DNA from 2 places in the Streptacidiphilus sp. EB129 genome. Region 2 is predicted to be linked to the other one. Evidence: riboswitches for the same ligand, from Rfam matches in the RefSeq annotation. Region 2 holds a riboswitch; the other holds the start of a gene.
The links. A riboswitch is a leader RNA that binds a small molecule or an ion and turns the genes downstream of it on or off. The one in region 2 is predicted to bind glycine.
Positions count from the first base shown of each region.

Region 1: it holds a riboswitch for glycine, as region 2 does, so the genes downstream of both, gcvP (aminomethyl-transferring glycine dehydrogenase) here and gcvT (glycine cleavage system aminomethyltransferase GcvT) in region 2, are expected to answer to the same signal.

Region 1 covers NZ_JBGCCS010000016.1:11,414-16,433, reverse strand. Annotated here, with positions in the region: gene ABH925_RS20360 (DUF5999 family protein) at 1-84, shown strand, start outside; gene gcvP (aminomethyl-transferring glycine dehydrogenase) at 191-3,079, opposite strand; glycine riboswitch at 3,233-3,324, opposite strand; gene ABH925_RS20350 (PRC and DUF2382 domain-containing protein) at 3,481-4,746, shown strand; gene ABH925_RS20345 (DNA polymerase IV) at 4,728-5,020, opposite strand, start outside.
Region 2 covers NZ_JBGCCS010000005.1:215,865-220,884, forward strand. Annotated here, with positions in the region: gene glyA (serine hydroxymethyltransferase) at 1-1,195, opposite strand, end outside; gene gcvH (glycine cleavage system protein GcvH) at 1,221-1,598, opposite strand; gene gcvT (glycine cleavage system aminomethyltransferase GcvT) at 1,757-2,896, opposite strand; glycine riboswitch at 3,079-3,194, opposite strand; gene ABH925_RS08780 (enhanced serine sensitivity protein SseB) at 3,390-4,265, shown strand; gene ABH925_RS08785 (enhanced serine sensitivity protein SseB C-terminal domain-containing protein) at 4,308-5,020, shown strand, end outside.

The sequences.
Region 1 (5,020 bases), on a different contig from region 2:
GGCGTCCTGCTGTTCGAGGACACCGGCGAGATCCTCCCCGACGGCCGGGTGATCGCTCCGCGACGGAGCCTCGCCGCAGCGTAGCCGCCTTCGGCGGCAGAAAGACGCAGGGCGCGGGGAACTGCGCGACCAACCCTCTACCTCAGTCGATGGTTGGCAGCGCAGTTCCTCGCGCCCCTTTTTGCGAGGCTTACGCCTCGTAGTCCTCGAGCGGCGGGCAGGAGCAGACCAGGTTGCGGTCGCCGTAGGCACCGTCGATGCGGCGGACCGGCGGCCAGTACTTCTCGGCGGGGTTGACCCCGGCCGGGAAGACCGCCTCCTGGCGGGTGTAGGGGTGCTCCCAGTCGCCGGCCAGCAGCGCGGCCGTGTGCGGGGCGTTGGCCAGCGGGTTGTCCCCGGCCGGCCACTCGCCCGCGCCGACCCGGTCGATCTCGCCGCGAATGGCGATCATCGCCTCGCAGAAGCGGTCGATCTCACCGAGGTCCTCGCTCTCGGTCGGCTCGATCATCAGCGTCCCGGCGACCGGGAACGACATCGTCGGGGCGTGGAAGCCGTAGTCGATCAGGCGCTTGGCCACGTCGTCCACGCTCACCCCGGCCGACTTCGCCAGCGGGCGCAGGTCGATGATGCACTCGTGCGCGACCAGGCCGGACGGGCCGGTGTAGAGCACCGGGTAGTACGGGGCCAGCCGCTTGGCGATGTAGTTGGCGCTGAGCACCGCGACCTGGGTGGCGCGCTTGAGGCCCTCGCCGCCCATCAGCCGGACGTACGACCAGGAGATCGGCAGGATCGCCGCCGAGCCCCAGGGCGCGGCCGAGATCGGGCCGACCCCGGTCTCCGGGCCCGCCGACGGCTGCAGCGGGTGGTTCGGCAGGTACGGGGCGAGGTGCGCGCGCACCGCGACCGGGCCGACGCCGGGGCCGCCGCCGCCGTGCGGGATGCAGAAGGTCTTGTGCAGGTTCAGGTGCGAGACGTCGCCGCCGAACTTGCCCGGCTTGGCCAGGCCGACCATCGCGTTGAGGTTGGCGCCGTCCACGTACACCTGGCCGCCGGCCTCGTGCACCGTCGCGCAGATGTCGGCGATGTTCTCCTCGAACACGCCGTGCGTGGACGGGTAGGTGACCATCAGCACCGAGAGCTGGTCCCGGTGCTGCTCGATCTTGGCGTGCAGGTCCTCGACGTCCACGTCGCCGTCGACCAGGGTCTTCACGACCACGACCCGCATCCCCGCCATCACCGCGCTGGCGGCGTTGGTGCCGTGCGCGGAGGAGGGGATCAGGCAGACGTCACGGCCGGTGTCGCCGTTGGCGTGGTGGTAGGCGCGGACCGCGAGCAGTCCGGCCAGCTCGCCCTGGGAGCCGGCGTTGGGCTGCAGGCTGACCTTGTCGTAGCCGGTGAGCTCGGCGAGCCGGTCCTCCAGCTCGTGGATCAGGGTCAGGTACCCGGCGGCCTGCTGCTCCGGCGCGAAGGGGTGCACCGCGGCGAACTCCGGCCAGGTGACCGGCTCCATCTCGGTGGTCGCGTTGAGCTTCATGGTGCAGGAGCCCAGCGGGATCATGCCGCGGTCCAGCGCGTAGTCCTTGTCGGCGAGCTTGCGCAGGTAGCGCAGCATGCCGGTCTCGGAGCGGTGCGCGTGGAACACCGGGTGGGTGAGGTACTCGTCGGTGCGCAGCAGTGCCTTCGGCAGCCGCTCGCCGGCGGCGGCGTCCAGCGCGTCGACCTCGGCGACGGCGGCGGCCGGGATGCCGAAGGCGGTCCAGACCGCGGCCAGGTCGGCGCGGGTGGTGGTCTCGTCGCAGGCGACGCCGACCAGGTCGGCGTCGACCAGGCGCAGGTTGACCCCGGCCAGGCGGGCCGAGTCGACCACGGCGGCGGCGCGGCCGGGCACCCGGGCGGTGACGGTGTCGAAGAAGGCGTCGTGGACGATCTCGACGTCACCCGCGCGCAGGCCCTCGGCCAGCACGGTGGCGTAGCGATGGGTGCGGGCGGCGATGTCGCGCAGCCCGTCCGGGCCGTGGTAGACCGCGTACATCGAGGCCATCACGGCGAGCAGCACCTGGGCGGTGCAGATGTTGCTGGTGGCCTTCTCGCGGCGGATGTGCTGCTCGCGGGTCTGCAGGGCGAGCCGGTAGGCACGGTTGCCGTCGGCGTCGACGGAGACGCCGACCAGGCGGCCGGGCAGGCTGCGGGCGTACTCGGCGCGGACGGCCATGTAGCCGGCGTGCGGTCCGCCGAAGCCCATCGGCACGCCGAAGCGCTGGGTGGTGCCGATCGCGATGTCCGCGCCCAGCGCGCCGGGCGAGGTGAGCAGGGTCAGGGCCAGCAGGTCGGCGGCGACGGCGACGACCGCGCCCAGGCCGTGCGCCTGCTCGATCACCGGGGCGAGGTCGCGGACCACGCCGGAGGCGCCCGGGTACTGCAGCAGCACGCCGAAGACGCCGCGCTCGGCCAGCTCGGCGGGGATGCCCGCGCTGAGGTCGGCGACCACGGTCTCCACCCCGGTCGGCTCGCACCGGGTCTGGATCACGGCGATGGTCTGCGGCAGGGCGTCGGCGTCGATGACGAACACGCCGCCCTTGACCTTGCCCATCCGGCGGGCCAGCGCGACCGCCTCGGCGGCGGCGGTGCCCTCGTCCAGCAGCGAGGCCCCGGAGGTGGGCAGACCGGTGAGGTCGGAGACCACGGTCTGGAAGTTGATCAGGGCCTCAAGCCGGCCCTGCGAGATCTCCGGCTGGTACGGGGTGTAGGCGGTGTACCAGGAGGGGTTCTCCAGCACGTTGCGCAGGATCACCGGCGGCGTGAAGGTGCCGTGGTACCCCAGTCCGATCATCGAACGCAGCACCTGGTTGCGGTCGGCCAGCGCGCGCAGCTCGGCCAGCACCTCGGCCTCGGAGCGCGCGGCGGGGAGGTCCAGTGCCTCCAGGCTGCGGATCGCGGCCGGCACGGCGGCGGCGGTGAGCTCGTCCAGGCTGGCGTAGCCGACCTGGGCCAGCATCTTCGCCTGCGCTTCGGCGTCGGGGCCGATGTGGCGGTTCTCGAAGGGGCTCGACTGCTCAAGCCCGGAGAGTGTGGACGTCATGGCTGGGGAGCCTCCTGGTCGGACCCGGATGGCACTGTGGGTGTGCCGGGACGACCTCCCCCTCTGTCATGGAACCTGAGAGCTTCACCGGCCGCAGCCGGCTTTCACCGTCGGTGAGGGCCGTGTGGAACAGGCCCTGCTTTCCAGAGTGACCTCGCGCGCGCGGTACGGGTGCCTGAGAGATTCCGGGGAGGAGTTGCTCCTTCGGCGCCGCAGCGGTGCACGGACTCTCCCGCGCGCACTCGACTGGTCGGGGCAAGGGTACCAGCGGGAGTCGGACATCCATCGAATGGAGTAGCGACACACCCGCAATGGCTGCGGGCATTCGACAAATCGATCTTTGTGCCTTTTCGTATGAGTTGACCAGTATTGCCCAGCCCGCCGTGAGGAGTGGACGAGCCGTGCAGACCGAGATCGACCCCAGGGACCTGATCGGCCACAAGGCTGTGGACCGCAACGGCGACAAGATCGGAACGGTGGACGAGGTGTACCTGGACGACGCCACCGGCCAGCCGGAGTGGGCCGCCGTGCGCACCGGGCTGTTCGGTCGCGACGCCTTCGTCCCGCTCGCCACCAGCGAGTTCATCAGCGACGAGCTGCGGGTGCCCTACGAGAAGTCGCAGGTGAAGGACTCCCCCGACTTCGGCGCGGGCCAGCACCTGTCGCCGGCGCAGGAACTGCAGCTGTACCGCTACTACGGTCTTGAGGTTCCGACCGGCGGCCAGGACAGCGGCGCGGGCAGCGCCGGGGGCGCGGCCGGGGACGCCGCGAAGGCCGCCGCCAAGGCGGACCCGGCCTCGACGTCGACCACCGGCACCGTGTCGACCCCGGTGGTCTCCGCGAGCGGCGCGGGCATGGCCGCTCCGGTGGCGGCCACCGTCGCCGCCACCACGGTGCCGTCGCGGGCGGAGGCGCCGCCGCGCCACGACACCGCCGGCACCGCACGCGCGGACGCGGCCCGCATGGAGGCTCCCCGGACGGACGCGCCCCGGATGGACACCAGCCGCACCGCGGCGTTCACCGCCGCGCCGCCCGCCGCACCGCCGCAGAGCCCCGCGGCCACCACCGCGAGCACCCCGGTGGCCAAGCCGGACCCGCTCACCGACCCGCTGCCGGGCAGCGCCGCGCCGAGCCTCGCCAAGGGCGGTGCCGCGCCGTTGGCCTCCCGTACCGCGGAGCAGCAGGCCAACGTGGGGGTCCCCGAGCCGGTCGAATTCGTCTGCCGTGAGGAGCGGCTGGACATCTCCACCGAGTGGCGCGTGCTGGGCCGGGCCCGGCTGCGCAAGTACGTCACCACCGAGCAGGTGGAGCGCCGGGTCCCGGTGATCCGCGAGCGGATCCGGGTCGAGCGGGTGCCGGTCGGCGCGGAGGAGCGGGTGCAGCTGTCGGACCAGGAGATCGCGGAGAGCTCGGAGGAGGTCACCCTGCACGAGCAGCGGGTGGTGGTCCGCAAGGCGATCGTCCCGGTGGAGCGGATCCGGCTGGTGACCGAGCGGTTCACCGAGGAGGAGGTGGTCCGGGACGAGCTGCACCGGGAGCACATCCAGGTGCAGGACAGCACCCGCCCCACCGGCCCGACGCCGGTCCCCGGCAGCGGCCAGCCGATGGCTCCCCCCTACACCCCGCCCGCGCGCCCCGAGGACCCCGATCACGCCATCGGCGCCTGACCCCCCGTCGGCGTCCGGTCCTGGGCCGGCGCCGGCTCCGGGGGCGGCGGGTCCCGGGGCGGCGGCTGGCCCAGGGGCGATGCCGGCTCCGGGGGCGGCGGCTGGTCCTGGGGCTGCGCAGTCCGGGCGGTGCGCAGCAGCGACTGGGCGCGGGCCGGGTCCAGGTCCGGGTCGTCGACGGCGAAGGTCCGTACCCGGCCGACCGGCGACCACGGGCTCTCGAAGCGGACGGTCACCCGGCCGACCCCGCTGCCCTGCACCCAGCCGGGGCCCA
Region 2 (5,020 bases):
CGTCGAAGGCCGGCTTGAGGGTCTCCGCGATGATGTCGGCGACCTCGGTGAAGTCCTCGGCGACGAAACCGCGGGTGGCCAGCGCCGGGGCGCCGATCCGCAGGCCGGAGGTGACCATCGGGGGGCGCGGGTCGAAGGGCACGGCGTTGCGGTTGACGGTGATGCCCACCGAGTGCAGCCGGTCCTCGGCCTGCTGGCCGTCCAGCTCGGACTTGCGCAGGTCCACCAGCACCAGGTGCACGTCGGTGCCGCCGGAGAGCACCGAGACGCCGGCCTCGGTGGCGTCCGCGCGGGTGAGCCGCTCGGCGAGGATCTTCGCGCCTTCCAGGGTGCGCTGCTGGCGCTCCTTGAACTCCTCCGAGGCGGCGACCTTGAAGGACACCGCCTTGGCGGCGATCACGTGCTCCAGCGGACCGCCCTGCTGGCCGGGGAAGACCGCGGAGTTGATCTTCTTGGCGTACTCGGCCTTGGAGAGGATCACACCGCCGCGCGGGCCGCCCAGGGTCTTGTGGGTGGTCGTGGTGACCACGTCCGCGTAGGGCACCGGCGAGGGGTGCAGCCCGGCGGCGACCAGGCCGGCGAAGTGGGCCATGTCCACCATCAGCAGCGCGCCCACCGAGTCGGCGATGCGGCGGAAGGCGGCGAAGTCCAGCTGGCGCGGGTAGGCGGACCAGCCGGCGATGATCAGCTGCGGCTGGTGCTCCTTGGCCAGGCGCTCGACCTCGTCCATGTCGACCAGGTTGGTCTCGGCGTCGACGTGGTAGGCGGCCACGTTGTAGAGCTTGCCCGAGAAGTTGATCTTCATGCCGTGGGTCAGGTGCCCGCCGTGGGCCAGGTCCAGGCCCAGGATGGTGTCGCCCGGCTTGATCAGCGCGAACATCGCGGCGGCGTTGGCCGAGGCGCCCGAGTGCGGCTGGACGTTCGCGGCCTCGGCGCCGAACAGCGCCTTGACCCGGTCGATGGCCAGCTGCTCGACCACGTCGACGTGCTCGCAGCCGCCGTAGTAGCGCCGGCCGGGGTAGCCCTCGGCGTACTTGTTGGTCAGCACGGAGCCCTGCGCCTCAAGGACCGCCACCGGGGCGAAGTTCTCGGAGGCGATCATCTCCAGGGTGGACTGCTGGCGGTGCAGCTCGGCGTCGACCGCCGCCGCGACCTCGGGGTCCAGGGTGTGCAGGGACTGGTTCAGAACCGTCATGGTGTGTATCCCCTAGGCAGAGATGTCAGGCGCCGGTGTGCGCGGCGTACTCGTCGGCGGACAGCAGGCCCTCGGGGGTGCCGTCGAGGCGGATCTTGAACAGCCAGCCCTCGGTGAAGGGGGCGGAGTTCACCAGGGCGGGGTCGTCCACGACGGCCTGGTTGGCCTCGACGATCTCACCGGTCGCGGGGGAGTAGAGGTCGCTGACCGACTTGGTCGACTCCAGCTCGCCGCAGGTCTCGCCTGCCGTCACGGTCTGGCCGACCTCGGGGAGCTGCACGTAGACCACGTCACCGAGGGCGTCGGCGGCGAAGGCGGTGATGCCCACGGTGGCGACACCGTCCTCGAGGGCGGTCAGCCACTCGTGTTCCTTGCTGTACGTGAGGTGCTGGGGGTTGCTCATGGCGTCGATTCTCCAGGATGGGATGCGGGTACGGCGAAACGGCCCCCCGGAGGGGGCGGTGCGGGGCGGAGCCGGCGGGGCTCGGCGTCGGCTGACCCGCGTCAGCGGGCCTGCGTCAGCAGGACTGCGTCCGCGGGAGTCGCCTCAGCGGGCGTGATTCAGCGGGCTCGCTTGTAGAACGGCAGCGCCACGACCTCGACCGGCTCGTGGGTGCCGCGGACGTCCACCGCGACCGTGCCGCCCGGGGTGGCGTGCGCCGCGTCCACGTACGCCATCGCGATCGGCTTGCCCAGGGTGGGGGAGGGGGCGCCGGAGGTGATCGAGCCGATGACCGTGCCCGCGCCGTCCGCGGTGACCACGTTCATCTCGGCGCGCGGCACCCGGCGTCCGGGGGAGACCAGACCGACCAGCACCCGCGGAGGGGTGGCGGCGGCCTGCTCGGCGGCCTTCTCCAGCGCCGCGCGGCCGACGAACGCGCCGTCGTTGCTCGTCTTGTCGAACCGGACCACCCGGCCCAGGCCGGCGTCGAAGGGGGTCAGCGAGGTGCTGAGCTCGTGCCCGTACAGCGGCATGCCCGCCTCCAGGCGCAGCGTGTCGCGGCAGGAGAGGCCGCAGGGGATCAGACCCGCGTCGGCGCCGGCGGCGGACAGTGTGGTCCACACGTGCTCGGCGTCGTCCGGGGCCAGGAACAGCTCGAAGCCGTCCTCACCGGTGTAGCCGGTACGGGCCAGCAGCGCGGGGCGGCCGGCCACGGTGGCGGGCAGCGCGGTGTAGTACTTCAGCCCGGGCAGGTCCGCCTCGGTCAGCGGGGCCAGGATCGCGGTGGCCTGCGGACCCTGGATCGCGATCAGCGCGTAGGCGTCGCGGTCGTCGCGCACCACCGCGTCGAAACCGGCCGCCCGGGCCGTCAGCTCGTCCAGCACCAGCTGGGCGTTGGAGGCGTTGGCGACGACCAGGAACTCCTCCGCACCGGTGCGGTAGACGATCAGGTCGTCCAGGATGCCGCCGTCGGCCGCGCAGATCATGGTGTAGCGGGCGCGGTTCAGGTCCAGTGCGGAGACGAAGCCGACCAGCGAGTAGTCGAGCAGCTCGGCGGCCTGCGGCCCGGTGACGGTGATCTCGCCCATGTGCGAGAGGTCGAACAGTCCGGCCCTGGTGCGGACGGCGAGGTGCTCCTCGCGCTCGCTGCCGTAGCGCAGCGGCATGTCCCAGCCGGCGAAGTCGGTCATGGTCGCGCCGAGGGCCCGATGGACGGCGTCCAGGGCGGTGAGGCGGAGGTCTGCGTTCTCAGCTGACATCGGTGGTGCTCCTCGTGCTCTCTCAAGGAAGGCATGCTGCGGCAGGGGCTCCCCCTCTGTCGTCGCAACCTGAGAGCTTCACCGCGTCGGACCGCTCCACAGGGAGCAGGGACGCGGCTTGCACCGTGGGTGGGGCATGGCAGCGGGCGAGCCGCGGCGGCATGACCGCTTTCCAGATCTGCCTAGCCCGTGCGGTATCTGTGCCTGAGAGATTCCGGGGAGGGCTTGCTCCTTCGGCGCCGACTGCAGTCCTGGTCCATGCGGACGGGGACTGGCCTGGCTCTCCCGCGCGGGGTCGATCGGCCGGTGTGGAGTTGTTGGTCGCGCTCATCATGGCACGCTGGGCGCGCCCCGCGCAGCACGCGTCCGGTGCTGCCGGCCCCGCGCGCCGACCCGCTGTCGCTATCCTGCGGCGTACCGGTACGCCGGTGGAACCCGCCGGGCGGTACCGGCAGGGCTTGGTGACGGGCAGCAGGGAACGGCGGTCACGCAGATGCAGTACCCCACGGACACCGCGGGCGATCCGGCCCAGAGCATGGCGGCCGCGAGCATGGCGGCCCAGAGCATGGCGGCCGCGAGCATTCCGGCACAGAGCGGCTGGCCGGCGAACGAGCTGGAGCAGGTGCTCACCGCCGCGATCGGCGACCCGGGGGCCACCCCGCGCGTGGTCGAGGTGCTGCGGCGCAGCCAGGTGTGGGTGCCGCTGCCGGGCGGTGGCGGGTACGACGGGGCGACCCTGGAGCTGCCCACCACCGAACTGGCCGGCCAGCCCTTCGTGCCGGTGTTCAGCTCCGAGGAGCAGCTGCGCCGGATCGCCGGGCAGATGTCGTTCACCATCGCCCCGGTCCGCGAGCTGGCGCAGGGGATGCCGCTGGGCGTGGGCATCGTGGTCAATCCCGAGGGCGCGGTCGGCATCCCGATCCCGGCGACCGGGGTGGCCGAGCTCTGCGGCGGGCCGGTCGGCGGAGCCGGCGCGGGCACCGGCCCCGGGACGCCGGGAGCGCCGGCCGGCGCCCGGGTGGGTCTGCGGGAGCCCGGGCCGCACCAGGACCCGGTGGAGTTCCTCGCCGCCTGCGTCGGCGAACTCTGCCGCACGCCGCAGGTGCTGACGGCACGTCGGGCACTGGTGCAGGTCGAGGGCGAACCCGAGAAGCTGTTCGTCGGCGTCGAGCTGGACAGCTGGCGGCCGGAGGACCAGCAGGCGGCCACCGAGGCGCTGGGCCGCGCGCTCGGCGCGGTGCCGCTGCCCTGGGAGGTCGGGATCGTGCTGCTGGACGTGGCGCAGGATCCGCTGGGGGACTGGATGGTGGCCTCGGTGCCGCCGTTCTACGAGCGCGTCCCCCTCGGTCAGGGGACACTCGACCACTAGGGTGACAGTCGCCAGAGGACAGGGGACGCGACGCGGGGAGAGGTGGCAGTGGTCGAGGCAGCCGGCGGGGGCGCCATCGAGCGCGCGCTGCGGGAGGTGGCCCCGGGGCGGTTCGAGCCCTACGAGGGGTTGCTGCGGGCCGTCGCCGAGGGCTCGGTGTGGATGCTGCTGTGGCACGGCGAGCCCGGCCGCCCCGACGCCCAGTACGGGAACATGGAAGTCGGCGGATTCGGTTACGCACCGTGTGTGACCTCCGCCGAGCAGCTCGCCGCCAGCGGCTGGAGCCGGGCGCACCAGATCACCTCCGGACGTGAGATCGCCGCCTCGCTCTACCGCGAACGCTGGGGGCTGTGGCTGAACCCGCACCAGCCCGGCGGCGGCGTCGGCATCCCCTGGGCCGACCTGCGCCGGGTGGCCGGCGGCCTGGACCGGCTGCCGGCCGGGCCGCTGACGATCGGCGAGCCGCCGGTCGCCGCCGACCAGTTCTACGCCCTGCTCAACCAGGCCGCCCAGGGCACCGCGGCGGTCCGATCGCTGCGCCGGGGCTGGGTCCAGCCCGCCTGGGGCAGCCCGTATCTGGTGATCGGTCTGGATTTGTACGATTCCAGCCCGCCGGCGGTGGAGTCGGTCCGGCTGATGATGCAGCACGCCCTGCCCGGCGCGCCGCAGGGAGTCGCGGTCTCCACGGTGGCGATGTCGGACCCGTACGACCCGGTGGCGCTCTGGCTGCGGGTGCGCGCGATTCCGTTTTTCGA